2 regions of the Phreatobacter aquaticus genome follow, and region 1 is predicted to be linked to the other one. Evidence: predicted binding sites of a transcription regulator. Region 1 holds the regulator's gene; the other holds the start of a gene.
What was found. The regulator HrcA, encoded in region 1, represses chaperone genes, less so after heat shock. The targets are predictions, from matches to a motif close to GTTAGCACTCNCNNNNNGNGAGTGCTAAC.

Region 1 (8,367 bases):
AGGCTCTGCTGGCGATCGCGCCGGGTGGCGGCACGCGCGGGATGATCCTGGCACAACCGCAGCACTTCTTCTTCGTGATCGAAGGCACCGTGGTGATCCACGTCGAGGATGGGGAGCCGCAGGAGCTGACCGCCGGCGGCTTCGCCTACCTGCCGCCGGGAACACGCTTCAGCCTGCGCAATGAATCCCCAGGCCCCGCCCGGGTAGAGCGCCTGACCAAGCCTTATGAATCGATCGGCCTGCCGCCGCCGGACCCGATCGTTTCCCATCGCGACAAGGTGCCGGCCACCAACCTGACAGGCGCGGAAGGCCGCAACTGGAAACTGCTGCTCGGCGCCGGCGACTTCCGCTTCGACATGGAGATCAACATCCTGTCGTTCCAGCCGGGCGCCTATTTCCCCGATGTCGAGACCCACATCATGGAGCACGGCCTGGTCATGCTCGAGGGGCAGGGCCTGTACTATCTCGCTGGCGACTGGCACGAGATCTGGGCTGGCGACTTCATCTGGATGGGCGCCTATTGCCCGCAGCAATTCTATCCCACGGGCTTTGGCGAGGCCGCCTACCTGCTCTACAAGAACGTCAATCGCGACATCAGCTTCTAGAGCTCAGCGCGGCGCCCGCTTGGCAAGGATGCGCTGCAGGGTGCGGCGGTGCATGCCGAGCCGTCGCGCCGTTTCCGAGACATTGCGGCCGCAGAGTTCATAGATGCGTTGGATGTGCTCCCAGCGCACCCGGTCAGCCGACATCGGGTTCTCCGGCAGCTCGGTTGTCGTGCGCACCAGCGCCATCAGCGCCGCGAAGACCTCATCGGCATCGGCTGGCTTGGCGAGATAGTCGACGGCACCGAGCTTCACCGCCGTGACGGCGGTCGCGATATTGCCATAGCCGGTGAGGATCACCCCGCGCGCGTCGGGCCGGGCCGCCTTCAGTGCCGAAATGACGTCAAGGCCGTTGCCATCGCCAAGCCGCATGTCGACCACGGCAAAGGCGGGAGGGTTGGCGGCGACGGCAGACAGGCCATCGGCGACGCTGTCGGCCGAGGTGACGGCAAAGCCGCGCGCTTCCATGGCGCGGCTCAGGCGCTGCAGGAACGGCCGGTCGTCATCGACGATCAGCAGCGAGCGGTCGGCAGGGAGCATCGCCGCTGCGGTTTCCTGGTCAGGCATCAACGATCCCCCGATGGCGCGCATTGCCGCGCTTGTCAGACGTTACTTAAGCTGTCCCGCCAGTTGCTCAAGCCTCGGTGGCCGGATGAGGCGCGGCAAAGGGCCGCGTTTCACTGATCCCGTCAAAGGCCGATTTCGGCCAGATGATCTCGACGATGGCGCCGGTTTCCGGGGCCTGACGGTTGCGCCAGGCAATGCGGGCGCCCGAGCGTTCGAGGAAGCGCTTGGCGATGAACACCCCGAGGCCGAGGCCCGTGGGCTCCTCGCCCGGCTGGTCGCTCATGCCAGGGCGGCGGCGGCCGCGCACCCGCTGGTGTGTGAGGTAGGGTTCGCCCATCCGGTCGATGACATCAGCCGCAAGACCAGGGCCATCGTCGATCACGGTCACCGTCACTTCGGTCTCGGTCCAGCGTGCGGTCACGTTGACCTCCGATCGCGCGAAATCGACCGCGTTCTCGACGATGTTGCCCAGGCCATAGAGAACGCCCGGATTGCGCTGAAGAACCGGTTCGCCCTCGCGGATCTCGGGCAGGCTGACATTGATCTGGATGTCGAAGAACCGATGCGGCTGCACCACTTCCTCGATCAGCTGGGCGAGTGGCATCGTGTCAAAGGGGGCGTCACCGCTCGACAGGCTCTTCAGCTTCGCCAGGATGTCGCGGCAGCGCTTCACCTGTTCGCCCAGAAGCTTGATGTCCTCGCCGATCGGCCCGTCCTTGGGCAATTCCCCGGCGAGCTCCTTGGCGACCAGCGCGATGGTCGCGAGTGGTGTGCCAAGTTCATGGGCTGCCGCGGCCGCAAGCCCGTCAAGCTGGGAGAGATGCTGTTCGCGGGCGAGCACAAGCTCCGCTGCGGCGAGGGCATCATTGAACTGGCGCGATTCCTCGGCCACCTGCCACGCGTAGATGCCGATGAAGCAGATGCACAGCATGAGGGCGACCCAGACGCCGGCCAGATAGAGCGACGGCAGCCGCAATTCGTCGCGCCATTCCCACGGCAGCGGCATATGGAACAGCGCGACGATGGTGGCGCCGATGATGGCGAGCCCTGCGATGATCACCGTCATGCGGGTGGGCAGCGCGGTCGCCGAGATCAGGACGGGCGCCAGCAGCAGGAAGGCGAAGGGGTTTTCGAGCCCGCCGGTCAGCGAAAGCAGGAATGTCAGCTGCAGAATGTCCCAGGCGAGCGATGCGCCGGCCTCCGGCGCGGTCAGACGGTGGTTTGCGGGATAGCGCCAGCGCAGCGAGATATTCAGCCAGGCCGAGGCGCCAACCGCGATCATGCACCATTCGATGGGCAGCGCCGAATCCATGAAGATGAACACGGACAGGATCGCCGCGCTCTGGCCGACAATCGCGAACCAGCGCAGCCGCAGCAGCGTTTCCAACCGGACGCTGCGGCGCCAGGTCGGCTCGAACGGAAAGGGCGGGGCTGGCTGCAGCTTCATGGGTTGAGCTTAGTCCTGCTGCGCGAGATCGGCCACCACGGCGTCCAGAACGGGAAAGCCGGCTGGCGTGACCTTGAGCCGGTTGGCGCTGGGCCTGGACACCAGGCCCTCGGCTTCGAGGAAACGGATCCGGCCGTCGTCGAGCGCGCGGCCGGACAGGGCCTCGTAGCGGGCAAGGTCGATACCCTCGGCGAGGCGCAGGCCCATGACGAGGAACTCGTCGGCATTCTCGATCTGGACCAGGTGTTCTTCGGCGATGATGCCGGTGCCGTGCCGCTCCACGAGGTCGAGCCAGGTCTCGGGATGCCGCTCCGTCGAGGTGGCGATCCGGCCGTTGCCAAGGGTGAGGCGCCCGTGCGCGCCGGGGCCTGCGCCGACGAAATCGCCGGATCTCCAGTAGATCATGTTGTGCCGGCACTCGGCGCCGGGGCGGGCATGATTGGAAATCTCGTAGGCCGGCAATCCGGCGGCGTTGCAGATCTCCTGCGTGAGATCATAGAGCACGCGCCCCATGTCCGGATCGGGCATGGCAAGCTTGCCGGCCTTGTGAAGCGCCTCGAACATCGTGCCGGCCTCGATGGTCAGTTGGTAGAGCGACAGGTGCTCGGCAGCCTCCCCGATGGCGCGGCGTAGTTCCGCCTCCCAGGCCTCGGGCGTCTGGCCCGGGCGCGCATAGATCAGATCGAACGAGTAGCGGTCGAAATGGCGCCGTGCGATGTCGACGGCGGCGAGCGCCTCATCGACCGAATGCATGCGCCCGAGGCTCTTGAGGTCGGTATCGTTGAGTGCCTGGACACCGAGCGACACCCGGTTGACGCCGGCCGCGCGGAACCCCTTGAAGCGCTCGGCCTCGACGCTGGTCGGATTGGCTTCCAGCGAGATCTCGCAGTCGGGGGAGATCGTCCAGAGCCTGGCGATCCGGTCGAGCACGGCGCCGACCGTGCTCGGCTCCATCAGCGACGGGGTGCCACCGCCGAGGAAGATGGAGGAGACGGTGCGCCCCGGCGTCCGTGCGGCAGCGCTACCAAGCTCGCGCGCAAAGCCTGCGACAAAGCGCTCCTGATCCGGCGCGGCGTGCCGGACATGGCTGTTGAAATCGCAATAGGGGCATTTGGACGCGCAGAACGGCCAATGGACATAGACCCCGAAGCCGGGATCACCCTTGCCGCCCATGCCTGGAATCGTGTTGCCCATCATCGGCTCAAGATAGGTCTCTCAAGCCGTCTTCGCGAGCAGCGTCTGGGCAAGGCCGATGAAGGCGCGGGCCCGGTGCGACAGGCCCTGGCCTTCCGGCGGCAGACCATGCTTCTCAGTCGCGGTCATTTCGCCAAAGGTGCGCTGGTGGCCGTCGGGCAGGAACATCGGATCATAGCCGAATCCGGCGGCACCGCGCGGCGGCCAGACCAGCGTGCCGAACACCCGCCCCTCGAAGATCGCCTCATCGCCGTCCGGCCAGGTCACGCAGAGTGCGGCGACGAAATGCGCGCGCGCGCCGGTCGTCGTGATCCCGCGCAGGGCCAGTTCGTGATTGACGCGGCCCATGGCGGCGTCGAAGTCGCGGGGGTTCCCGGCCCAGTCGGCGGTGAACAGGCCGGGCGCGCCGTCGAGCGCATCGACGGCGAGGCCGCTATCGTCCGAGATCGCCGGCAGCCCGGTGGCCGTGGTCGCGGCGCGCGCCTTGATCGCGGCGTTCTCGGCATAGAGCGTGCCGGTTTCTTCGGGTTCCGGTAGCCCAAGTTCGGCGGCCGAGACGATGTCGATGCCGTAAGGACGCAGAAGATCGCGGAATTCCGCGAGCTTGCCCTTGTTGTGGGTGGCAATGACCAGCTTCGTTCCGGGCGCGAGATGACGGGACGTCATGCCACGGCCGTCTTTTGCAGGTCGACCAGCCTGGCGCAGCCGGACTTGGCGAGCGCCAGGAGCTGCATCAGTTCATCCTCGGAGAAGGGCGTCTTCTCGGCGGTGCCCTGGATCTCGACGATCCCGCCCGAGCCGGTCAGCACGAAATTGGCGTCGGTTTCGGCTTCCGAATCCTCAGCATAATCGAGGTCGAGAACCGGCGTGCCATTGTAGATGCCGCAGGACACGGCCGCGATATGGTCCTTCAGCGGGTTGGTCTTGACCATCGAGCGCGCCTGCATCCAGGCGATGCAGTCGTGCAGGGCCACCCAGGCGCCGGTGATGGATGCGGTGCGGGTGCCGCCATCGGCCTGGATCACATCGCAATCCACCGTGATCTGGCGTTCGCCGAGCGCGGGCAGATCGACGATGGTGCGCAGCGAGCGGCCGATCAGCCGCTGGATCTCGTGGGTCCGGCCGGACACCTTGCCGGAATTCGATTCCCGCCTCGTCCGCTCCAGCGTCGCGCGCGGCAGCATCGAATATTCCGCCGTCACCCAGCCGCGGCCCTGGCCGCGCAGCCAGGCAGGCGGCTTTTCCTCGAGCGAAGCCGTGCACAGCACATGGGTATTGCCGAACTTCACGAAGCACGATCCTTCCGCATAGCGGGCGACCGCACGTTCGAGCGAGACGGGGCGCAGCACATCCGGAGCGCGTTTGGAGGGTCGCATGGCAGTTTCCCGGCTGGATCAAAGGTCGGGCGGTTCTAGAGGTCGCCGCCCATGGGGGCAAGGTTGCTTGCAAATGCCATCAAGCGCTTGATCATCGGGCCGTGACCGCCCAAGTTCATGCGTGGAGTATTGCCCCTTGTCCGCCGAATTTCCGCGTTCCGCATCGTCCCTGTCAGCGCTCGCCCAGCTCGACGAGCGATCCCGCGAGATTTTCCGCCAGATCGTCGAGAGCTATCTGGCGACGGGCGAGCCTGTCGGTTCGCGCAACCTCTCCAAGATTCTGCCGATGACGCTGTCGCCGGCCTCGATCCGCAATGTCATGCAGGACCTCGAGGAGGCGGGCCTCATATTCGCGCCGCACACCTCCGCTGGCCGCCTGCCGACGGAAACCGGACTGCGCTTCTTCGTCGATGCGCTGATGCAGTTCGGCGACCTCGCCGAGGACGAGCGCCGCTCGATCGATGCCCAGGTCGCGGCCTCAGCCGATGCGCGCCCCCTTGAGACCGTTCTCGCCGACGCCTCCCAGCTTCTGTCCGGCTTGTCGCGCGGCGCTGGCGTCGTGCTGTCCACGAAGTCCAATGCCCGCCTGAAACATGTCGAATTCGTCCGCATCGAGCCCGAGCGTGCGCTCGTCGTGCTGGTCTCGGAGGATGGCCAGGTCGAGAACCGCCTGGTGCCGATCCCCATGGGCCTGCCGCCTTCGGCACTGGTCGAGGCGACCAATTTTCTCAATGCCCGCATTCGGGGCCGAACGCTCGTGGAAGCGCGCGACGAGCTGCAGAACGCGCTCGCTTCCGCCAAGGCCGAGCTGGACGGTCTGACCCAGAAACTGGTCGAGGCGGGGCTGGCGTCCTGGTCCGGCGGCGATCCGGGCGCCCGCCAGCTCATCGTCCGCGGCCAGGCCAACCTGCTCGGCGATCTCCGGGCCATGGAGGATCTGGAGCGCATCCGGCTCCTGTTCGACGACCTCGAATCCAAGCGCGATCTCGTCGATCTGCTCGGGCAGGCCGAGACGGCGGAGGGCGTGCGCATCTTTATCGGCTCGGAGAACAAGATGTTCTCGCTGTCGGGCTCCTCCATGATCGTCGCGCCCTACCGCGATGGCCAGAGCCGCATCGTCGGCGTGCTCGGCGTCATCGGACCGACCCGGCTCAATTATGCCCGGATCGTTCCCATGGTGGACTATACCGCCAAGATCATGTCTCGTCTGATCAAGTGACCCTTGGTCAGGTTCGTCACAGGATCGCCACGGGATGCCGGTTGAATGCCAGGATGCGGCCCTGAAGGCCGCCAAACCATCGCCCAAGGAGATCGAGATGCACGGCAAGTTCGCCTGGAATGAGCTGATGACCGACAACATTCCCAAGGCGAAGGACTTCTACGCCCGCACCCTGGGCTGGACCTTCGATGCCTTCCAGGTTCCCGATTCGGAATACTGGATCGCCAAGACGCCCGACGGGGCGGCGGTTGCCGGCATCATGTCCCTGCCACCGGATGACCCGGAAGCCCAGCCCGGCTGGCTCGGCTATATCCAGGTCGACAATGTCGACCAGCGCATCCAGGCAGTCACCGCCGCTGGCGGCCAGCTGCTGCAGGATCCGTTCGACATTCCGGGCGTTGGCCGCATCGCGATCATTGCCGACCCCTCGGGCTCGGTCATCGGCTGGATGACGCCGCCTGTCCCGCAGGCCTGACGTCGATCTCAGGCGGCTGGCCGGTTCACCCTGCGCATCGTCAGGTTGATCCGGCCGCCATCCTTCAGGAGACCACTGGTGCCCGGAATGATCCGGTCGACGCCGTGGAAGGCGAGGCGCGCCTCGCCGCCGAACACCAGCGCATCGCCGGACGCGAGCTTGACCGACAGGGTCTTGCCGCCACGACTGGTGCCCCCGATGCGAAACAGCCCTGTCTCGCCGAGCGAGATCGACACGACGGGCGCGTCGAAATCCTGCTCGTCCCGGTCCTGGTGCAGTCCCATTCGCGTGCCGGGGGCATACCAGTTGATCAGGCAGGCCTCGGGCGGATGGGGATAGCCGGAGATGGTCGTCCAGACATCAAGCGCGGCGTCGGGAATGGCCGGCCACGGCTTGCCGGTCGCCGGATGCAGGGGCTGGTAGCGGTAGCCCGCGACGTCGGACACCCAGCCGAGCGGCCCGGCATTGCTCATCTTCACCGAAAAGGGCTTGGCCGTCCGCGGCATCACCGGCTGGAACAGCGGCGCGTCCCGCAGGATCTGCCGAAGCGCAGCGAGGAGGTCCTGCTGGGCCGCCAGGTCGAAATAGCCGGGATACCAGACGCAGCCTGGAACAACCGGAACGCCGTTCATCGCTGGGCGGGCTGCGGGGGCTGTACCGGAGCAGCGGGCGGCGGCCTTGGTCGCGCTGGGCGGCGTGCGGCTGGCGCTCCCTCTTCGGCCTGAGGCGCGCCGATGCGGGCCTCGATCGCGGCACTGCGCGCCTCGGTATATTTCAGCGCACAGAAGGCCGGGCCAATATCCGACGTCCCGTAATTGCGGCAGACGCGCTCGCGGAAGGCGCCAAAACCGGCCTGTTCCTGCAGGAACGTGCGACCCTCCGGGGTGGTGCGCAAACGGGCCTGCAGCACGCGACGGGCATCGTTCTGGCGGCGATCGGCCGTTCCGCGCGCGGCCTCGATCGTGCGGTCCGGCGGAATCTCGCGGTCGGTCGGCCCCCACAAGCCCGTCGGGTCGACGGTGCAGTCGTCGCTAAACCTGCAGGCGCCATCGGGCGCCGAGACGATCGCTGCATCCGGCAACATGTCGATCACCAGCGTGCAGCCGGGGAAGGCCGCCTCATAGCGCGACAAGCCAACCGGTCTGCCGAGCGAGCGCAGCGTCACCACCTGGCCGCCATTGAGATCGGGCGTGCAGACATTGCGGATGTCGTTGCCCCGGCGGCCGACGCCGGTCGCGTTGATGGTCAGGGTCTGCTGGGCACCGCTGCCGGACCGGTTGATGACCATGGAGCCCTGCTGCCCAAGGAAGCGCAGCGTGCGCCCGGGCAGCGTTTCCTCGCCACGCCGAAGCGGCGGGCCGACCGGACCGCGCGGTATCAGCGGATTGGCGGCCGATGGTGCAGCCCTCGCACCGGCCGGGCCGGAGGGCGCGCTGCCACCTTGCGGCGTCGGCGTGACAGCGCCCGGCAATTGCAGTTGTGCCTCC
Region 2 (8,367 bases), 570 kb from region 1:
CGCCATGGACCGTGCCGAGCGGATTGAAGAAGGCGGCGGTCGGCGTGCCCTCGAACACGGCGCGGCCCGGCGCCACCTCGACCAGGGTGAAGCCCATGGTCTGGGCGATCGGCGGGCTCGGATAGCGCCGATCGATCATGCCCCTGAGGAAATCGATCCCGTCCTGTCCGGTGGCCTCGGATGTTTCAACAACGCCGTAGCGGATGGTCATGCGCGAACCCCTGTCGTGTAGCTGCACGATAAGGGTTGCTCCGGGCGCGTCAACCAGCCGTCGGGATGGGATCAGGCGGCGTGGGTGGTCGCGGGCGCGTCGGCGCTGCCATTGCCGAAGCCCAGGATGAAGGCGCCGACGTGATCGATCGGCAGGGCCTTGGAAAAGTGATAGCCCTGAGCCTGGTCGCAGCCGAGCGACCTGACCCAAGCCAGGTCCTCGGCGGTCTCGACGCCCTCGGCGGTGGTTTCGAAGTGCAGGCTTTTCGCGATGCCGACAATGGCCTCGACCACCGCCTTGCGGTTCTCGAAATCGGTGGCGCCCGACACGAAGGAGCGATCGATCTTGAGCTTCTGGATCGGAAAGCGCGTGAGGTAGCCGAGCGAGGAGAAGCCGGTGCCGAAATCGTCCAGTGCGATGCGCACGCCGAGCGCACGCATGTCCCTGAGAAAGCCGTCGCTTTCGGCGAGGTGGTTCATGAACAGGGCTTCGGTGATCTCAAGCTCGAGCCTGTCAGGCAGGAGACCGCTTGCGGCGAGCGCCTCCGCCACATGGTTGAGCAGCGCCGCGCTGCCGAACTGGGCGGGCGAGATGTTGACCGCCACGCGCATGTGCGCCGGCCAGGTCATTGCATCGCTGCAGGCCTGGCGCAGGACCCAGGCGCCGATGGACTCGATCAGGCCGGTTTCCTCGGCGAGAGCAATGAACGTGCTCGGCAGCAGCAGTCCGCGCTCGGGATGGTGCCAACGCACAAGTGCCTCGAAGCCGATGATGTCGCCCTGGCGCACGCTGACGATCGGCTGGTAGCCAATCCGCAACTGGCCGCCATCGAGCGCCAGCCGCAGATCCTCCTGCAGAAGCCGGCGCTCCTCCGCCTCGCGGTGCATGGTGTCGTCAAACACCACCGCCGTGCCACGGCCGGCATCCTTGGCGCGGTAGAGAGCGAGATCGGCATTGCGGATGAGATCGTCGATCGTATCGCTTTCGCCAGAACTGAAGGCGATGCCGATGCTGGTGCCGATGGTGATGCGCGCATTGCGGACGACCTTGGACCGGCCGACTTCGTTGATGATCCGCTGGGCGAGCGCCAGCACATCGCCGCGGCGGGCGAAATCGGTCACCAGCATGCCGAACTCGTCGCCACCAATCCGGCCGAAGATGACGCCTTCGCCAGCAAGGTGGCTGAGCTCGCGGGCGACATCGGTGAGTAGGGCGTCGCCGACCGGATGGCCAAGTGTGTCGTTCACCGTCTTGAACTGATCGAGATCGAGGCAACCGAGCGCGAAGCTGCTGCCATTGCGCCGCGCGATTTCCAGTCGCATCGCCGCCAGCTCCCGGAACCGCGTGCGATTGGGCAGGCCGGTGAGCATGTCGGTGCGCGCCATCCAGGCGACCTTTTCGCTCGCCTGCCGGGCCTCGGTCACATCCGAGCCGACGCCGCGCCAGCCGAGCAGCTTGCTGTCCTCGTCGTAGAGCGGCTTGGCGGTCAGCGTCCACCAGCGGGGGGTTCCATGGCAGTTGACCCTGAGGTCGAGGTCCCGGAATGGCTCGCACCGGGCAAGCTTGTCGTCGAGCGCGGCCCGCCCCTGGGGCTCGGCCAGCCCCTGCAGCTGGACGCCGGCCAGGGATTCTCCGCTTCTGCCGCAGACCTCGGCGAAGCGCGGAGAATGGCTGGTGACCGTGAAGGTGGTGTCGGTTTCGAACAGCCAGTCGGAGCTGTTCTGCTCGAATTCGTTGAGCAGCAGCTCGATGATCTCGCCCCGCTCCTTGAGCCGAGCCTCGGCCAGGAACTGATCGCGGAACAGCTGGGCCGATCCGGCGACGCTGCGGACAACGATCGCCGCATAGACGGACAGAAGGACGGTCAGCGCCAGCATGTAGCCGTTGCCGGTCTCTCCCAGGCCATAGGCCGCGCCTAGCGCCAGGATGGTGACATAGGCATAGGCGGCAGAGGGAATGGTGGAGAGGGCGAAGCCTCCCGCGCAGATCATGCCGGTGACCAGGCAGGCGATGACGAGTTGCCCTTCCAGCCCAATGTCGCGAAACCACAGGATCGGCACCAGCGCCCAGATCGATGCCAGCACGGCGGCATGGTGGGTCGCACGGCGAATGGCCCGAACCGACGCGGTCTTGCGCGGCTTGCGGGCCCGCTGCAGGAACCAGGCGCGCGTGGTGGCGACGACCATGGTCAGGACAATGATGCCCCAGCAGGCCAGGACCCAGGGATTGGCCGTTTGCCGGACAACCGCCACGACGACCGCCGCATTGATCAGATTGGCGGTCATGGTCAGAGGGGAATATCGCGCAACGGCATGAATTTGCGCGGCCCGCACGCGGCCAGCTTCCGGCGATACTACGTCACCACCATACCATTCGCCGGCAAAAGTGCGCCATCTGGAGATAGGATTGGTGGTCGTCACAGCAGCGGAATGCCCCTTACACTTCGGGAAGATTACGACCCCACTCTTAAGGAATGAAGAACACTATTGTCGATACTTTGTTTCTTTCCCTTACGGAACTTCTGAATTGGTAACACCGCACCAAGGGAAGGCTCAGACCTGCTGGGCCTTCAACGTCCTGCGGATCGCCCGCAATCCGTCACGCGTCTCGTGCCAGAGCGCGGCCCCGACCGCCTCCTCCATCTTGTCGTGCTCCGCCTGCCAGAGCGGAATGGCGGCGCTGAGCAGGCCAGCCCCCGTCTCCGTGATCCCCGGTTTCACCGCCCGTCCCGGCCCATGACTCGCGGTGACCAGACCGGCCGCCTCCAGGCGCTTGAGATTGCGGGTCATGGTCGTGCGATCGAGGGCGAGCGCCTCCGACAGCTGGGTGACGGAGGCCGTGTCGGTCGCGGCGAGCGCCGCCAGGATGTTGAACTGGGTGACCTCGAGGCCGAGCGGCGCCAGCGCCTTGTTGTAGGCGCGCGTCACCGCATGGGCCGTCATCCGGGTCTGGAAGCAGATGCAGGAGCGGGCGATCCGCGTCAGCGTCGCTTGGTCGGGCTTGGTCGTCATGGCGTCACGATTGGGCGAGACATTGGCTGCGTCAAGACAGGGCGTGCCGGTTAACGCCGATTAACCATCTTCACGAGTGTTCTTGACTCTTTTCACCACCCCACCTATCTCAGCGCCAGTCGTTAGCAGTCGCTTGAGGTGAGTGCTAACGATCCAGCCCAAGGGCTGCATCGACATTCCGCGGCCAACAGAGCCGCTCAGTCAGGGACCATCAACCCATGAAGTTCCGTCCGCTGCACGACCGCGTGGTCGTCCGCCGTCTCGAGGGCGAAGAGAAGACCAAGGGTGGCATCATCATCCCGGACACCGCCAAGGAAAAGCCCCAGGAGGGCGAGATCCTGGCCGTCGGCCCCGGTGGCCGCGACGAAGCCGGCAAGCTTGTTCCGCTCGACGTCAAGAAGGGCGACAAGGTGCTGTTCGGCAAGTGGTCCGGCACCGAAGTGAAGATCGACGGCGTCGACCTCCTCATCATGAAGGAGAGCGACATCATGGGTGTGATCGCGAAGTAATTCGCGAACCGCCCTCCCCTCGTAATCCCATTCATTCCGACAGGAGTTAGCCACAATGGCTGCTAAGGACGTGAAATTCGCCCAGGACGCGCGCGAGAAGATGCTGCGCGGCGTCGACATCCTCGCTGAGGCTGTCAAGGTTACGCTCGGCCCCAAGGGCCGCAACGTCGTCATCGAGAAGTCGTTCGGCGCCCCGCGCATCACCAAGGACGGCGTCACCGTCGCCAAGGAGATCGAGCTCGCCGACAAGTTCGAGAACATGGGCGCCCAGATGGTGCGCGAAGTGGCCTCGAAGACCAACGACCTCGGTGGTGACGGCACCACCACCGCCACCGTTCTGGCCCAGGCGATCGTCCGCGAGGGCGCCAAGTTCGTCGCCGCCGGCATGAACCCGATGGACCTGAAGCGCGGCGTCGACATGGCCGTGCTCGACGTCGTCAAGACGCTCGAGAAGTCCGCCAAGAAGGTGAAGTCCTCGGCCGAGGTTGCCCAGGTCGGCACCATCTCCGCCAATGGCGACGCGATCATCGGCGAGATGATCGCCAACGCGATGCAGAAGGTCGGCAACGAGGGCGTCATCACGGTTGAAGAGGCCAAGAGCCTCGACACCGAGGTCGACATCGTCGAAGGCATGCAGTTCGACCGCGGCTACCTGTCGCCCTACTTCATCACCAACGCCGACAAGATGATCGCGGACCTCGAGGATGCCTACATCCTCATCCACGAGAAGAAGCTTGCTGGCCTCCAGGCCATGCTGCCGGTGCTCGAGTCGGTCGTCCAGACCGGCAAGCCGCTGATCATCGTGGCTGAGGACGTCGAGGGCGAGGCTCTGGCCACCCTGGTCGTCAACAAGCTGCGCGGTGGCCTCAAGGTTGCCGCCGTCAAGGCTCCGGGCTTCGGCGATCGCCGCAAGGCCATGCTGGAAGACATCGCCATCCTCACCGGTGGTCAGGTCATCTCGGAAGACCTCGGCATCAAGCTCGAGAACGTCACGCTTGCCATGCTCGGCCGCGCCAAGAAGGTGCTGATCGAGAAGGAAAAGACGACGATCGTCGACGGCGCCGGCAAGAAGAAGGACATCGAGGCTCGCATCGGCCAGATCAAGGCGCAGATCGAGGAGACCTCCTCGGACTACGACCGTGAGAAGCTGCAGGAGCGTCTTGCCAAGCTCGCCGGCGGTGTTGCCGTGATCAAGGTCGGCGGTGCCACCGAGATCGAGGTCAAGGAAAAGAAGGACCGCGTTGACGACGCCCTCAACGCGACCCGCGCTGCCGTTCTCGAAGGCATCGTTCCCGGCGGCGGCGTCGCTCTCCTGCGCGCCAAGGCCAATGTCCAGAAGCTGAAGTCGGACAATGCCGACGTTCAGGCCGGCATCAACATCGTGCTGAAGGCGATCGAAGCTCCGATCCGCCAGATCGTCGAGAATGCCGGTGTCGAGGGTTCGATCGTGGTCAACAAGATCATGGAGAACAAGTCGCCGACCTTCGGCTTCAACGCCCAGACGGAAGAGTTCGTCGACATGCTCGACGCTGGCATCGTCGATCCGGTGAAGGTGGTTCGCACCGCCCTGCAGAACGCCGCTTCGGTGGCGTCCCTGCTGATCACCACCGGCGCCATGATCGCGGAGGCTCCGAAGAAGGAGTCGGCTGCTCCGGCAATGCCGGGCGGCGGCGGCATGGGCGGCATGGATTTCTGATCCAGCCCCTCTCGTCACAGATTAAGGAGAAGGGCGCCCTCGGGCGCCCTTTTTCGTTTGGAGCCAGTCTGGGCGGGCGAGGTCATTGCCGGGAGAGCGGACCTTCACCTCTTCCCGTGGGGGAGAGGTCGGACGCGCAGCGGCCGGGTGAGGGGGCGAACTGTCATCGGTGAGATCGAAAGCCCCTCACCCGCCCTCGGCTACGCCTCGGTCGACCTCTCCCCCACGGGAGAGGTGAAGATGTGCGCCTCTTGGACACCCGTTTCGGCCCTGTCCACGCGCGCAACCGTGATGATGCGAATCCGGTTGCGTCATGCCAGTCTCTCGCCGTCCGGCGCCCCGATGCCGGACCAAACGAGGGGAAGACCGATGTTCGACAACATCTTCGACAATCCGACGATCAACAACGCGGCCAAGCTTGCCGCGCGCGTGCTGCTGGCGATCATCTTCATCCTGGGCGGCTACAACAAGATCGTCGGCTATTCGGGCACGGCCGCCTACATGGCGTCGGCCGGCGTTCCGGGCATCCTGCTGCCGCTGGTGATCATCACCGAACTGGTCGGCGGCATCTGCATCCTGATCGGCTACCAGACCCGGCTCGTTGCCCTGCTGATGGCAGGCTTCACCCTGCTCACCGCCATCTTCTTCCACGGCCAGCTCGGCGTTCCCGCCCAGATGACCCAGTTCCTCAAGAACCTGGCGATTGCCGGCGGCTTCCTGCAGATCTTCGCGACCGGCCCGGGCATCTGGTCCGTGGACGGGCAGAAGCGCTCCTGACGCACCCGGACGGGGCGGCCTGGCAAAGGCCGACGCCGCCCTGCCCCCACATTCAGGATGGGATGATGGCCGCCGCCGGGAGCACCTGCTGCCGGTCCTCGGTGATGCGCCCATCGACCAGATGGATCCGGCGGTCCATCCGCTCGGCGAGTTCCATCGCATGGGTCACGGCCACCACGGTGCGGCCGTCCTTGTCGACCAGATCGCGCAGGATCTGGAACACCTGTTCCGACGATTTCGTATCGAGGCTGCCGGTCGGCTCGTCGGCGAGGATCAGCGGCGGATCATTGGCAAGAGCGCGTGCCACCGCCACGCGCTGGCGCTGGCCGCCGGAGAGCTGGTCCGGCCGCTTGGTGACGTGATCCTTCAGCCCAAGCGATTCCAGCAGCCCGCGAGCCCGTTCGCGCATCTGCGCCATGGGCAGGCGGCCGAGCGCGCGCATCGGCAGCATGACGTTCTGCTCAAGGGTGAATTCCGGCAGCAGGAAGTGGAACTGGAACACGAAGCCGAGGGTCGCCAGCCTGACGGCGGCGCGGGCATCGTCATCGAGATCGGTTGTGTCGCCGCCATTGATGAAGACCTGGCCGGAGGTCGGCACATCGAGCAGGCCGAGAAGATAGAGCAGCGACGACTTGCCGGAGCCGGAGGGCCCGGTGATCGCGACAAACTCGCCCTTGCCGAGGTTCAGATCGACATCGGCCACCAGGGTGACCGGCACGATGCCATCGAGAATGCGTGTCAGCTTGCGTGCTTCCACCAAAGGCGCGGTCATGTCGCACCCCGGATGATCTCGACCGGATGGAGGCGGGCCGCCTTGCGCGCCGGGAAATAGCCGGCAATGGCGGAGGCGGCGAGCGCGATCCCCGACGCGATGGCATAATGCAGGGGCGAATAGACCATCGGCAGGTGGGTTGAATCCATGAACGGGCTCTTGATCTCGATCGACCCCATGCCCAGCGTCAGGAGATAGCCGAGCACCGAACCGGCAACACCTCCGGCAACGCCGATCACCAGTCCCTCCAGCACGAAGATGCGGCGCACCGTGGCCTGGGTGAGCCCCAGCGACTTCATGATCGCGATGTCGCGGCTCTTTTCGAAGGTGATCGTGGAGATGATGTTGTAGGTGCCGAAGGAGGCGACTAGCAGGATGGCGCCCACCACCGTGTACATGATGATGTTGCGGATCACGAAGGACGACATGATGTCCTCGTTCGCCTCCTGCCACGACACCGCCTTCAGCCCGGTATCGGCGACGATGCGCTCGGCGACCGCGCGGGCGTTCATCGGGTCGTTCAGCCGCATGCGGATCTCGTTGATCAGGCCGGTCTGGTCGGACAGGACCTGGGCGGTCTTGATCAGCACATAGGCGGTGTTCTCGTCGATGGAGCGGACACCGGCGTGGAAGATGCCGACGACGCGGGCGGTCATCACGCGCCCGGCACTGGCGGAGACCGAGATGTTGGAGCCGATGCGCGCGCCGAGCTTCTCGGCCAGCCGGTCGCCCAGGATGATGGCATTGGTGGCGCGATAGAGCGCGGGCAGGCTTCCCTGGCGCATCTGGGTCGCCAGCTGCGAGACGCGTGCCTCGCGCAGCGGATCGATGCCGACGATCGAGGCGGTGAGGTCCTTGCCGGCATAGCGCAGGATGCCCTTGGCCTGGACCGAGAGGGTCACCGACCCCGGCACCCAGCCCTCGAGCGCCGAGACCATCGCCATCGGATTGCTGATGCCGGGGCGGCGGGTGGCCGGCGTCAGCCCCCGGATCTCGGCCGCGCCGAACATATCCTCCGCCGGCTGGCGGGGCGCGCGGCGGCGCTCGTCATTGACCGAGACATGTGGCAGGGCATTGACCAGCGTCTTGACGAAATCGTCCTGCGAGCCCTGCATCAGGGCGGCCATCATGATGGAAAAGCCAACGCCGATGGCGACGCCCAGCACCGCGACCAGCGTCTGCCGGCCACGGGCCTGGATGTGGGTCCAGGCAATGTCGAGGACGAGGTTCATGGTGCGATCCGCACGCGCTCGCCACCGCGCCAGGCGGCCTCGGCGGGCACGGCGACCTGTTCGCCCTCGGCAAGCCCGGTCCGCACCTCGATCATCCGCGTGCCACGGATGCCGACCTCGACCGGCCGGCGGACAAGGCGCCCCTTGTCGACAATGAAC

Region 2: groES (co-chaperone GroES) is a predicted target of HrcA. The motif match lies at 3,344-3,372, and genes of this name have one in related genera.

Annotation. Positions count from the first base shown of each region.
Region 1 covers NZ_CP039865.1:1,337,768-1,346,134, forward strand. Annotated here, with positions in the region: gene allE ((S)-ureidoglycine aminohydrolase) at 1-605, shown strand, start outside; gene E8L99_RS06240 (ActR/PrrA/RegA family redox response regulator transcription factor) at 609-1,169, opposite strand; gene E8L99_RS06245 (ActS/PrrB/RegB family redox-sensitive histidine kinase) at 1,237-2,616, opposite strand; gene hemW (radical SAM family heme chaperone HemW) at 2,626-3,789, opposite strand; gene E8L99_RS06255 (non-canonical purine NTP pyrophosphatase) at 3,832-4,476, opposite strand; gene rph (ribonuclease PH) at 4,473-5,186, opposite strand; gene hrcA (heat-inducible transcriptional repressor HrcA) at 5,323-6,405, shown strand; gene E8L99_RS06270 (VOC family protein) at 6,440-6,880, shown strand; gene E8L99_RS06275 (alpha-ketoglutarate-dependent dioxygenase AlkB family protein) at 6,889-7,512, opposite strand; gene E8L99_RS06280 (hypothetical protein) at 7,509-8,367, opposite strand, start outside.
Region 2 covers NZ_CP039865.1:1,908,947-1,917,313, reverse strand. Annotated here, with positions in the region: gene E8L99_RS08950 (PaaI family thioesterase) at 1-211, opposite strand, end outside; gene E8L99_RS08945 (putative bifunctional diguanylate cyclase/phosphodiesterase) at 283-2,631, opposite strand; gene E8L99_RS08940 (MarR family winged helix-turn-helix transcriptional regulator) at 2,764-3,222, opposite strand; gene groES (co-chaperone GroES) at 3,441-3,731, shown strand; gene groL (chaperonin GroEL) at 3,787-5,427, shown strand; gene E8L99_RS08925 (DoxX family protein) at 5,797-6,204, shown strand; gene E8L99_RS08920 (ABC transporter ATP-binding protein) at 6,257-6,976, opposite strand; gene E8L99_RS08915 (ABC transporter permease) at 6,973-8,208, opposite strand; gene E8L99_RS08910 (efflux RND transporter periplasmic adaptor subunit) at 8,205-8,367, opposite strand, start outside.